2 regions of the Streptomyces litchfieldiae genome follow, and region 2 is predicted to be linked to the other one. Evidence: riboswitches for the same ligand, from Rfam matches in the RefSeq annotation. Region 2 holds a riboswitch; the other holds the start of a gene.
The links. A riboswitch is a leader RNA that binds a small molecule or an ion and turns the genes downstream of it on or off. The one in region 2 is predicted to bind ZMP and ZTP.

Region 1 (6,498 bases), on a different contig from region 2:
CCTGGAGACCACCTCCACCCTGCTGTCGAACCTGGTGCTGATCTTCGATCAGCACCCGGACCAGCGGGACTGGTTGCGCGAGAACCCGCACCGTGTGCCCGAGGCCGTCGAGGAGGTCCTGCGCTACGACGCGCCGGTGCACGTCACCACGCGCGTCGCCGGCGAGGACACGATGCTCGGCGGGGTCCTGATCAAGCGTGACGAGATCGTCCACGCGCTGATCGCCTCCGCCAACCACGACCCCTCACGCGTCCCCGACGCGGACGTCTTCGACATCCGCCGGTCCTCCCCGAGCCTCAGCCACCTCGCGTTCGGCGGTGGGGTTCACTACTGCATCGGGGCCGGACTCGCCCGCCTGGAGGGCCAGGTGCTGCTCGAGAGCCTGCTCAGGCGCTTCCCCCGGCTGCGGCTCAGTCAGCCGCCGGTCTGGGAGCCCCGGGTGGCCTTCCGGCGCCTGTCCGCCCTGCACGTCGTGGAAGACTGACGCCGGGATGGCGCTCTATCGGGAATTCAAGACGCTCGCGGTCGGCCAGGACGGCCATGTTTTGCATGTCCGCTTCAATGTGCCGGAGTCCGGAAACGCCATCACCCAGGACGTTCTCAATGAACTCCTGACGGTGCTCGGCGCGGCCCGTGACGACACCGATATCCGCGTACTCGTGCTCTCCGGCGCGGGCGAGGACTTCTGCCTGGGCGGAGATCTCCGCGAATACGACGCCCTCCTGGCCGAGGACCCGGCCGGCGCGGGGATCGCCACGCTCGGCGCCAAGGCCCGCCAAGTCTGCGATGCCCTGGCCACCGCCGACCTGGTCACCGTCGCCCGGCTGCACGGCCGGGTGGTCGGCGCCGGGCTGGCCCTCGCCCTCTTCTGCGACCTGCGGGTGGGCTCCGACACCAGCCGCTTCCGCATGCCGGAGCTCGCGGTGGGCATCCCCATGGCCTGGGGCGGCGCGGTGGCCCGGCTCCTCCAGGAGGCCGGCGCGGCCCGCATCCGCGAACTGCTGCTGCTGGGCACGAGCTTCGACGCGGTGACGGCCCGCGACCTGGCGGTGCTGCACCGGATCGCTCCCGAGCACGAGCTGGACCAGGTCATCCGGGAGTGGACCGGCCCTCTGGTCCGGCGTTCCCCGGTCGCGCTGCGTGTGACCAAGGCCCTGCTGAACTCCTACGCGGCGGCCTCCCGGCTCGCCGACGCCTCGATCGTGGAGGGGGAGCTCCTCGCCGCCGCCCTCGCCGCCCGCAACCGCACGCGCCACGAGATCTAGGGCCTGTATCGAGTTCCCGCCCGGGCCCGCGACGCCAGTCACGGCACCTCGCCGCTCCCCCAGACTCCGTCTGGGAGGTGCCCCCAGCCGAATCGCGCGAATACGGCCGGGTATGAGCTGCGATCCGGTGCCTTGCTGGGGGTACCTCCCAGGCCCCCAAGGGCCTGGGGGGGCACCGCGTCTGACGCCGCGGGCTGATCCGACCGGGAACTCGATACAGGCCCTAGACGGCGCGCGAACAGCGGGAGCGGAGTCCGGGGCGGGGGGTGCCGCGCCGGCTCCCGGCGCGGCTCAGCTCTCCTCGTCCTCCAGCCGGAAGCCGACCTTCAGGCCCACCTGGTAGTGCTCCACGGCGCCGTTCTCGATGTGGCCGCGCACCTCGGTCACCTCGAACCAGTCGAGCTGGCGCAGCGTCCGCGCGGCCCTGGCGATGGCGTTGCGGATCGCGTCGTCCACACCCTCCTTCGAGGAACCGACGATCTCGGTCACCCGGTAGATGTGCTCGCTCATGCTGGCCTCCCGGAGTACGGGGCGTGTGTGTCCACCTACCACCGTGTCCCAGGGCGGCGCGTTCCGCGAACGCGCGCACGGGGATTGACCGCCGGCTGATCGCGGTGGCACCGTTCGCGCGCCGGTGTTTTAACGATTCAAGGGGTGGCGGTCACCATGGCACCGATCGGAAGACGAGCGTTGATCGGCGCGGCCGGGGCCGCCGTCGTCCCGCTGGCGGCCGGCCCCGCAGACGCCGCCGGGGGAGCCGGGGGAGCGGCCCCGCCGAAGGGACTGCGGCTCAACGAGATCTGGGCGCACGACCCCTGGATCACGGCCCACCGGCCCAACCGCACCTACCACCTCTACGTCCGCAACCTGGCGGACAACACCGGCATCCCCGGCACCGGCACCGTGATGTACCGCAGCCGGGACCTGGTCTCCTGGCAGGGGCCCTACTCGGTGTTCACGGTGCCCGGTGACAACTGGGCGACGGATGGGGGATGGGTCTGCCTTTCGGGTCTCCGTGGATCAGGGAGCGGCGTCAGATGCGGTCAATCGCAAGGCGCCGGATCGCAGCTCATACCCGGCCGTACTCGCGCGATTCGGCTGGGGGCACCTCCCAGCGTTAGCTGGGGGAGCAGCGAGTGGCCGTAGCTGGCGTCGCGAGCCCGCGGAGATCCGAAAGGCAGGCCCCAGCGCCCGAGGTGCACGCCCACGCCGGGAAGTGGTACCTCTTCGTCACCCTGCACGACGAGGCGCAGACGCTGGCCGAGCCCCCGGAAGTGCTGATCACCACCTACCGGCGCGGCACCGCCGTCGCGGTCGCCGACTCGCCCTACGGCCCCTTCCGGCTGCTGGACGCCGAACGCCCCCAGACCCCGGACGCGTTCATGGCGCTGGACGGCACGCTCTGGGTCGAGGACGGGGTGCCCTGGCTCGTCTACGCGCACGAGTGGATCCAGCGCCTCGACGGCACCATGGAGGCCGTTCGCCTCAGCCCCGACCTGAGCCGTTCCGAGGGCGAGCCGCTGCACCTGTTCAAGGCGTCTTACGCCCCCTGGCTGGGGGAGCGCATCACCGCCGACGACCGCGCGCTGCCCCCGTACGTCACCGACGGCCCCGAGCTCTTCCGCAGCCGGACGGGCGAACTGCTGATGCTGTGGTCCACCTATCTCGGCCTGGCCGGCACGCAGGGGTATGTGCAGACCCAGGCCCGGTCCGTCTCCGGCCGGCTGGCCGGCCCCTGGGAACTCGCGCCGGTGCTGGTCGGTGACAACGCCGGGCACGGCATGCCGTTCCGCGCGTTCGACGGCACCCTGCTGCTCGTGGTGCACCGCCCGTTCGGCTCCCCGGCCACCCGCGCCAAGCTCTACGAACTCCACGACGCCGGCGACCGTTTCGACCTCGGGCGCCGCCGGACCGATCTGGACGGTGGCGACTGACCTGGCGATGCTACCCTCGCACGGGGCCGTGACTGGCGCGTCTGGATGGGATGAACCATCGGGGAGCGGCCCTGTCGAGCGACAGAGCCGTGCGCCTGGGCCGTCGCGACGTCACGTCAAGGAGGCCCCTGTGAGCGAATCCGCCCGCACGACCGAGTCGACCGCCTTTCGCAGCGGTCTGGAGGTGATCCGCGGCATCGAGCCGCGCGTCGCCGACGCCATCGGAGCCGAGATCGAGGATCAGCGCGCGTCCCTCAAGCTCATCGCCAGTGAGAACTACGCCTCGCCGGCCGTGCTCCTCGCCATGGGGAACTGGCTCAGCGACAAGTACGCCGAGGGCACCATCGGCCGCCGCTTCTACGCGGGCTGCCGCAACGTCGACACCGTCGAGTCCGTGGCCGCCGAGCACGCCCGCGAGCTGTTCGGCGCCCGCCACGCCTACGTTCAGCCGCACTCCGGCATCGACGCCAACCTCGTGGCCTTCTGGGCGGTCCTCGCCGCCCGCGTGGAGTCCCCGGCCCTGCAGCGCGCGGGCGTCCGCCAGGTCAACGACCTCACCGAGGAGGACTGGGCCGCCCTCCGCCGCGACCTGGGCGGCCAGCGCATGCTCGGCATGTCCCTGGACGCCGGCGGTCACCTCACGCACGGCTTCCGGCCCAACATCTCCGGCAAGATGTTCCACCAGCGCAGCTACGGCACCAACCCCGAGACCGGCCTCGTGGACTACGACGCCGTGCGCGCCGCCGCCCGGGAGTTCCGCCCGCTGATCCTCATCGCCGGCTACTCCGCCTACCCCCGCCTGGTGAACTTCCGCGTCATGCGCGAGATCGCCGACGAGGTCGGCGCCACCCTCATGGTGGACATGGCCCACTTCGCGGGCCTCGTCGCCGGCAAGGTCCTCACCGGCGACTTCGACCCCGTCCCGCACGCCCAGATCGTCACCACCACCACCCACAAGTCCCTGCGCGGCCCGCGCGGCGGCATGGTGCTGTGCGACGACTCGCTCGCCGACCAGGTCGACCGCGGCTGCCCGATGGTGCTCGGCGGCCCCCTCCCGCACGTGATGGCGGCCAAGGCCGTCGCCCTCGCCGAGGCCCGGCAGCCGAGCTTCCGCGACTACGCCCAGCGCATCGTGGACAACTCCCGCGCCCTGGCCGAGGGCCTGCTGCGCCGCGGCGCCCGCCTGGTCACCGGCGGCACGGACAACCACCTCGCGCTGATCGACGTCTCCGGCTACGGCCTCACCGGCCGCCAGGCCGAGGCGGCGCTCCTGGAGTCCGGCATCGTCACCAACCGCAACGCCATCCCCCAGGACCCCAACGGCGCCTGGTACACCTCCGGCATCCGCATCGGCACCCCCGCGCTGACCACGCGCGGCCTGGGCACCGCCGAGATGGACGAGGTCGCCGAGCTGATCGACACCGTGCTGTCCCGCACCACGCCGGGCACCACCAAGAGCGGCCAGCCCTCCAAGGCCACCCATGTGCTGGAGGACGGGATCGCCAAGCAGGTCGCCGGGCGCGCCGCGGACCTGCTCGCCAAGCACCCGCTCTACGGGGAGATCGATCTCACCTGAGCCTCCCGCTGCGCCACCCGCACACCACCCCCGCCACCGCGGCGGAGGCCGAGGCGATCCAGCTCGGCCTGCGCCGGCACACCGTGCTGGACGGTTCCGGGCCCGCGCCCGGGGCGCCCGGCACGGTGGCCGGCGTCGACGTGGCGTACGACGACGGCCGTGATCTCGTCGCGGCCGCCGCCGTCGCCCTGGACGCCGTCACGCTGGAGGTCGTCGACCGGGCCACGGCGGTGGGCCCGGTGGCCTTCCCCTATGTGCCCGGACTGCTGGCCTTCCGCGAACTGCCCGCCGTGCTCGACGCCCTGGGCCGACTGCGGCGCACCCCCGACCTCGTCGTGTGCGACGGGTACGGCATCGCCCACCCGCGCCGCTTCGGCCTCGCCAGCCACCTCGGGGTGCTCACCGGCCTGCCCACGATCGGCGTCGCCAAGAATCCGTTCACCTTCCGCCACCAGCCGCCCGCGCCCCACCGCGGCGCGTTCACCCCGCTCCTCGACGGCGACACCGAGGTGGGCCGCGCCCTGCGCACCCGCGACGGCGTCAAGCCGGTGTTCGTCTCCCCGGGCCACCGCGTCACGCTGGACGGCGCCTGCGCCCACGCGCTGGACCTCGCCACGCACTACCGGCTGCCGGAGACCACCCGGCAGGCGGACCGGCTCTGCCGTCAGGCGCTGAGCGCAGCCTGACCCCGACCCGCGTCCGCCAGCACCGTCAGCGCGCGGTCCACATCGGCGGCCGAGTTGTAGAGGTGGAACGAGGCGCGCAGATTGCCGCCGCGCGCCGCCATCCGCACCCCGGCCGCCTCCAGCGCCGCCGCGGCCCCGCCCAGCCCCGGCACCGCCACCACCGGCGAGCCGCCGGGCACCGGCGTCAGCCCCAACTCGGCCAGCCCCGCCCGGAATCGACGGGCCAGTTCCAGATCGTGCGCGGCGATCCGCGCCCGGCCCAGCTCCGCCACCAGGGACAGCGACCGCGCGGCGGCCACCCACGACAGGAACGCCGGGCTCTCGTCGAACCGCCGCGCGCCGGCCGCGAGCACCGCCACCGGCCCATAGGTGCTGTTCCACGGCTCCTCGCCCGCCACCCAGCCGGCGTGCAGCGCGCGCAGCCCGCCGCCGTCCGGGGGCACGGTCAGGAACGACGTGCCGCGCGGGCACAGCAGCCACTTGTACGCCGCGCACACCGTGAAGTCGAAGTCCGCCGCCGACACCGCCGACCAGCCGGCCGCCTGTGTGAGATCCACCAGCGTCCGCGCCCCGTGCCGCCGCGCCGCCTTCGCGATCGCCGGCAGATCGGCGTCCCGCCCGTCCAGCGACTGCGTCGCGGAGACCGCCACCAGCGCCGTTCTCGGCCGCACCTCGCCCGCCAGCTCCGTCAGCGGCACCGCCCGCGTCACCAGCGTCCCGCGCTGCGCGAACGGCGTGACCAGCGAGCTGAACTCGTTTTCCGCGAAGAGGACTTCGGAGCCGGGCGGGAGCGAGGCCGCCACCAGCGCGGTGTGCGCGGCGACCGTCGCGCCGACCGCCACGCGCTCGGCGGGCACCCCGGTCAGCCGCCCGAACGCCGCGCGCGCCGCGGTGACCGCCGCGAAGTAGCTCTCCGTGTCCACCCGGCCGTCGCCCATCCCCGCGACCGCCTCCCGCAGCGCGGCGACGGAACGGGCCGGCAGCAGCCCGTGCGCGGCGGTGTTGAGATAGGTGGTTCGCGGTGCGTATTCGTCCGG
Region 2 (6,498 bases):
CGATCTCGACCAGCTTCATCGCCGGGGCCGGATGGAAGAAGTGCAGGCCGACCACGCGCTCGGGGTGCGCGGTGCCGGCGGCGAGGCGGGTGACGGGCAGCGCGTTGGTGCCGGTGGCCAGGATGGCCGTCGCTTTGACGATGCCGTCGAGTTCGGTGAGGACGGCGAGCTTGCGCGCGTAGTCCTCGGGGACCACCTCGATGACGAGATCGGCGTCCGCCGCGGCGCGCAGGTCGGAGAACACCCGCAGCCGGCCCAGGATCTCGCGGCGCCGCTCCTCGGTGAGGCGGCCCCGCGCGAGCGAGCGGGCGGTGGCGGCGTCCAGGGCGGCCACGGCCCGGCGGGCGGCGGTGTCGCTGATGTCGATGCCGATGACCCCGCGGCCGGAACGGGCCAGGGTCTCGGCGATGCCGGTGCCCATGGTACCGAGGCCGACGACGGCGACGGTGGGCAGCGGAACGGGACGTGGATCGGGGGCGGAGACATCCATCGCGGACTCCAGGGTGACGACAAGGCCGAGCAGAGCTGTCGGCAGGGGGCCGCGGCGGCCCCGTCCCGGGGGCCTGCCGGTGAAGTCGTGCGGCGAGCGCCGGACCGACGGCGCTCCTGACGGCTGCGTCACCAAACCGCCTGAGCGGACAACCGCTCTGATGAGCAGGCTAACTCGCGGGTAACCGGGGCGCCACCCCCGGGTCCGCCTCTCTCGGTGTGGCGCGCGTCACTTCAGGATGGCGCCCTCCTCCGTCAGCAGGCAGGAGTACCGGACCTCGTCGATCGTGGCCCCCGCGAGGACCTCCGACCGCTCGGCACCGTCCGGCACCAGTCCGGACCGCCCGTAGAAGCCGCGGCCGAGGGCGTTCTCCCGCAGCACCCACAGCCGCATCCGCCGGTGCCCCTGTCCGGCCAGCCAGCGCGTGGACGCGTCGAGCAGCGCCCGGCCCACCCCGGCGCCGATGTACCGGGGCACTAAGTAAAGGGCGTACAGCTCCCCCCAGTTCTCCGTTTCCTCCTCCTCCTTGTCGACGGTCTCGTCCGGCCGATAGGTGCCCGGGTGCGCCCAGCCGATCACCCCGGTGCCCCGCAGGTCGGCGACCAGGTGAACGCGCCCCGGCGGCTCGGCGGGCAGCGCCGCCCGCAGCCGGGCCGCGAACAGCTCCGGCCGCATCCCGTCCAGGAAGTCCTTGGGCACCACGCCCCGGTAGGCGTGCCGCCAGCCCTCGATCCGGGCCCGCCCGACCCCCTCGATATCCGCGTCGGTCATCTCGCGTATCTCAATCCGCATGCAGCGCAGCGTAGTTCCCTCATCGGGGCACAACGGCGCCGGTCAGCGGGCCGGACCCTTGACCCGTCGCGCCTCCGCTCCTACCTTCCGGGAAGGGGCGCTCGTTGAAACCTTTCACGCGCCTGAATCCCCCACGAGGAGTCCCACGATGTCCCTCGCCCCGAGCCGCAGAACCGTCGTCCGCGGTGCCCTCGGCGCCGCCACCCTGGCCGGACTCCCGGCCGGCCACCGCCCGGCCGCCGCCGCGGCGGCCGGCCCGTTCGCTACTCACCGGGGCAGCACCCTGCTCGACCCTGCCGCCATCTACTTCGCCTCCTACGACGGCCTGGTCAACAACAACGCCTTCCAGAAGAACGGCCTGCTCACCCACAACGGCCACCAGTACGCCGTCTGGTACACCGGCGACCGCAACGCCGTCGTCGCCCGCCGCGCTCTCGGCTCCACCACCTGGGCCACCGTCCGCGTCGGCCACACGCTCAGCGCCAACAACTCCCACAACGTCATCTCCGCCGGGGTCTCGCCCACCGACGGCCGGCTCCACCTCGTCATGGACGCCCACAGCAGCGGCTACTACTACGTTCGGTCTCCCAGCTCCGCCGGGGTCTGGCCGAGCTGAGGGACATCGCCGCGGCCGAGGGCCTGCCCCCGCTGATCTGGACCCACGCGGACGGCTACCAGTTCTGCGGGGACCTGCTGGAGCTGAAGGCATACGAGCGGGCGCTTTTCCGCCGGAAGCTGACCGAGATCGGCCGGCTGATCACCGGCACGATCGCCCCGCACGCCTCCCTGCACCCGGACGACGAATGGGTCCGCCTGGTCCTCGCCCAGCTCAACGGCGTCCGCGCCTCGCTCGACATGCTGGTCACCGCCCGCCGATCGCGGTGAACCGCACGTGCGCCGCCGCCGCTATCCCTCCGACACCACCGCCGCGGAGTGGGCACTGATCGAGCCGCTCCTGCCGGTCCCGGCCTGCCGGACCAGGGCCGGCGGGAGGCCGGAGAAGTGGCCGCGGCGCACCATCGTCGACGCCATCCGCTACATCGTTGACAACGGGGCGAAATGGCGGGCCTGCCCGCGGACTTCCCGCCCTTTCTGTGGAATCCGATCCGTCAAGTGGCTCGGAGGATCCCTGCGGGTCGATATGTGTTGGCCGTTTGGACAGAAGGCCGAGAGACTCAGGCTGTGGACATGGGGATCTCCGGTTTCGAGCCGTCCTTCCTGGTCGGGTTCGAGGCGATTCGGCAGGCGCACGGATCACGTCTGGCGACGCTCGCCGGTAGGCGGTTGACCGGCTTCGCCGTGGTGCGTTTCGCCGAGGACGGGGACTGGTTCTCCGACTGCCCAGTGGTACTGGACTTCGACGGCGTCCAGGTGGAGGTCTGCCACGGGAAGCTCGACGAGCTCTCGATCGGCTGGGACACGATCGACACCGCGGTGGGCATCGCCGGGTGGGAGTGGTTCGAGCTGACGCCCCAGTGGTCTCAGCGCGATGAGCGCCTTGAGTCGTTCGTTGGCCAGGAACTGCGCGAGGTCGCGCTCCTTGAGTGGCGGCCAGCAGGCCGTGACCTGGCGGCTGGAACCGTGGCGGTGGAGTTTGCCTTCGCCGGGAACTGTCTGCGGATCGCTAACGGACTTGACGAGAACCGCATCGAGGTCGGCGGGGTCCAGCCGGACCACGTTCGGCGCTGGCCGCGCCGATGAGGGCTACTGCCCCGCGGCCAAAGAAGTCCTCTGGCGGCTTCGTCTCACCCACCCGCAGATTACCCAGGTCTGGGCCGATTCCGCCTACGCCGGCGCTCTGGTCGGCTGGGCCGAGGACCGCCTCTGGCTCACCCTGCGAACTGTCTCCCGCCCCAAGGGCGCCAGGGGCTTCATCGTTCTCCCCCGCCGCTGGCGCGTTGAGCGCACAATCGGCTGGCTGATGAACGCCCGACGCAACGCCAGAGACTACGAGAGGCTGCCCGAGCAATCCGAAGCGCACCTGACCTGGGCCCTCATCACCCTCATGACCAGGCGCCTCACCCGCAAAAGAACCGCCATCGCCTGGACGAAGAAGACTCCGATCCAGCCCACGCCGTCCGATCAGCCGGCGCCCGAGCCCTGTACCTGACAGGGCTGTCTCACCAGTCATCATCGACATCGTGGCGGTGGGCGCCGACTCTCATCGGGGTCGATCCGAGTTTGGATTCAGCGTTCTTGGAGTCCGAGCTGGTTCTCGGCAGCTTGCACGGTTTGTGCCAGCAGGACGGCGATGGTCATCGGCCCGACTCCACCCGGAACGGGCGTGATCAAGCGGGCACGGGTGCGAGCGGCGTCGAAGTCCACATCGCCGACGTTGCCCGGGTTGTACCCGGCGTCGAGCACCACCGCGCCGGGCTTGATGTCCTCGCCGCGGATCAGCCGGGGCCGTCCCACGGCCGCTACCACGATGTCCGCCTCGCGCACGATCGCTGGTAGGTCCGTGGTGCGGGAGTGGCAGTACGTCACCGTGGCATCCTTCGCGAGCAGGAGCATCCCGACCGGCTTGCCGAGGATGGCGCTGCGGCCGACCACGACGGCGTGTTTGCCAGCGAGTTCGACGTCGTACGCGTCCAGCAGCTGCATGATCCCGCCGGGTGTGCAGGACACGAAGCCCGGCAGTGCGAAGCTCATCGCGGCGAAGGAGTGCATAGTGACCCCGTCGACGTCCTTCTCCGGAGAGATGGCCTCGAACGCCGCCCGCTCGTCGATATGTGGGCCACACGGGTGCTGGAGCAGGATGCCGTGCACGCCCGGATCCCTGGACAGCGCGGCGATCGTGTCAACCAGTTCCACAGTCGTGGTGGTGCTGGGCAGAGGGATATGGCGGGACTGGATGCCGGCCTTCGCGCATCGGGCCCGCTTCATGCGAACGTAGGTGACCGAGGCGGGATCCTCGCCCACCAGCACCGTCGCCAGACAAGGCGCGGTCCCTGTGAACCGTGAGATCTCGGCCGCCTTGGTGGCGGTCTCCTCGATGATGCGCCGGGCGAGGCCAGCGCCCTCCATGAGCTGGGCCGTCCGAGTCGTAGACATCATTGCCTCCCAGGCGTTGCTGACCACTCGCCCAGGCGCACGGCATCGACCTCTCGTCAGGCCGCTCCCCGGTGGTACTCCACCTCAGCGCCAGTCACGGCCCACAAGGCACTGTAGTAGACGCAGTGTGCACATGCCTGCCCTTCGATTCGGTGCCCTGGTCGGGTTCTCAAACAGCTTCTCACCTTGCCTTTTAACGTCCCTGGTCGAATGGTCCCTCGAACTTGATCACTCGCGGAGGGATCCGCCGGACGCGAGAACGGCCTTCGTCTGATCCTGTGCTCCGTCACAGAGGCGACCGAATCAACGAAGGCCGTGAGGGTGAGTCTGCTGTATCAGGACGTCGGGCGTGAGCCGTTCGCGCTGCTGTCACGCTTCCGGGCCGAGCTGTACGCGTCGCTGACCGCGCGTGCGGACGCCTTGTTCGAACTCACCGACGCCATGCTGTGTGCAGACGGGCCGGTGAAGACACTGGTCGGGCTTGCCCTGGCCCCGGAACATCGCCGGGGGCACGGCGCTTTGTACGACGGGCTGAACCAAGGACGCGTGGACGTGGGCCGGCTGCGGCGGGCCCTGGTCTCCGTGCCGTTGCCGAAGGCGGCCGACGGCCGCCTGGTCCTGGTGGTGGACGTCTCCCCGTGGCTGCGCCCCGACGCGGACACCGCCCCTGACCGGTGCTTTTGCCACACCTACGGATACGGCGAGAACAAGCACCTGATGATCCCCGGCTGGCCGTACTCGGTCGTCGCCGCGCTGGAGACCGGGCGGACGTCGTGGACGGCGATCCTGGACGCCGTGCGGCTGGCGCCCGGCGCCGACGTCGCGGCGGTGACCACCGCGCAGCTCCGGGAGGTCGTCGAGCGGCTGGTCACCGCGGGCCAGTGGACGGACGGCGACCCAGATGTCCTGGTCGTGGTCGATGCCGGTTACGACGCGCCGCGCCTGGCTCACTTGCTGGCCGATCTGCCCGTCGAGATCCTGGGCCGGACGCGGTCGGACCGTGTGATGCGACGGCCGACGCCGCCGCGGGTCTACGACCCCAAGGTCGGCCGGCCGCCCAAGCACGGCAGCGAGTTCGTCTTCGGCCTGCCCGACACCTGGGGCCCGGAGCGCGTGGTGACCGTGACCGGTACCCGCCTCTACGGCAAGGCGACGGCCCGGGCCTGGGACCGGCTCCACCCGCGGCTGACCCGCCGGGCTGCCTGGATCGACCACGCGGCCGACCTGCCCATCATCGAGGGCACGGTGATCCGGCTGGAGGTCTCCCACCTGCCCTCCGGCGCCGCCCCGAAGCCGCTGTGGCTGTGGTGGTCGAAGACCGGCGCCACCACAGCGGACGTCGACCGCTGCTGGCAGGCGTTCCTGCGACGGTTCGACGTCGAGCACACGTTCCGCATGATGAAGCAGACCCTGGGCTGGACCGTCCCGAAGCTTCGCAGCTCACAAGCCGCCGACCGCTGGACCTGGCTCGTCATCGCCGCACACACCCAGCTCAGGCTCGCCCGGCCGCTCGTCCAGGACCTGCGGCACCCCTGGGAGAAGCCGGCCCCGCCCGAACGGCTTACCCCAGCACGGGTCCGGCGGGGGTTCAGGAACATCCGCCCGACTGCCGCATCCCCAGCCGGTGCACCGAAACCTTCCCGGTCCGGCCCCGGCCGCCGCCCGGAGCCAGGAACCGGCGCCGCGCCACCCGTCACAACGTCGGCAGAGTCCTCGCCACTGGACAGGCGTTCAGCGGCCCCACCCACCACAAGCAAGGGACCAAGCCACGGCGCACCGGCTGAGGATCACAACCCGGGCCGACGGATGATCAGTCCGGCCTGAGGCTGTGGAGCGTAGAAGTCCTCGACCTGGTCGATCTGCTCGGGCGTGCAGCGCCAGAACAGTTTGACCTCGGCATTTTTCCTGAACGGGTCAATCGTGCACGCCACGGCGGTGACGTACGCGGCCGGTCCCGTACCGACCCACACATCGACGCCTTCTCCGTCTCCACCCCGTGTTCCGTCGATGTATCCGTAGTCCACGGGATAGACGAACTCAGGGTGCCCCGGATGAGAGGTTCCGCCAGGACGGTCAATCACCAGGCGCCCCTCCTCAACGAGCAGATCAGCATGCCTCCACACATCCATATCAGACCAAGCGCCAGTCACCACCGGAGCGTA

Region 1: it holds a riboswitch for ZMP and ZTP, as region 2 does, so the genes downstream of both, RM590_RS17225 (glycine hydroxymethyltransferase) here and RM590_RS25250 (bifunctional 5,10-methylenetetrahydrofolate dehydrogenase/5,10-methenyltetrahydrofolate cyclohydrolase) in region 2, are expected to answer to the same signal.

Annotation. Positions count from the first base shown of each region.
Region 1 covers NZ_JAVREL010000009.1:174,107-180,604, reverse strand. The annotation lists gene RM590_RS17245 (cytochrome P450) at 1-484, shown strand, start outside; gene RM590_RS17240 (enoyl-CoA hydratase/isomerase family protein) at 492-1,265, shown strand; gene RM590_RS17235 (dodecin) at 1,557-1,775, opposite strand; gene RM590_RS17230 (family 43 glycosylhydrolase) at 2,462-3,199, shown strand; ZMP/ZTP riboswitch at 3,218-3,307, shown strand; gene RM590_RS17225 (glycine hydroxymethyltransferase) at 3,330-4,775, shown strand; gene RM590_RS17220 (endonuclease V) at 4,772-5,461, shown strand; gene RM590_RS17215 (aminotransferase class V-fold PLP-dependent enzyme) at 5,440-6,498, opposite strand, start outside.
Region 2 covers NZ_JAVREL010000016.1:162,071-168,568, forward strand. The annotation lists gene RM590_RS25220 (3-hydroxyacyl-CoA dehydrogenase family protein) at 1-490, opposite strand, end outside; gene RM590_RS25225 (GNAT family N-acetyltransferase) at 719-1,282, opposite strand; partial or broken gene RM590_RS25230 (BNR-4 repeat-containing protein) at 1,431-1,868, shown strand; partial or broken gene RM590_RS36260 (transposase) at 2,175-2,374, shown strand; gene RM590_RS25240 (hypothetical protein) at 2,471-2,983, shown strand; partial or broken gene RM590_RS25245 (transposase) at 3,000-3,392, shown strand; gene RM590_RS25250 (bifunctional 5,10-methylenetetrahydrofolate dehydrogenase/5,10-methenyltetrahydrofolate cyclohydrolase) at 3,470-4,336, opposite strand; ZMP/ZTP riboswitch at 4,359-4,444, opposite strand; partial or broken gene RM590_RS25255 (NF041680 family putative transposase) at 4,658-6,120, shown strand; gene RM590_RS25260 (hypothetical protein) at 6,124-6,486, opposite strand.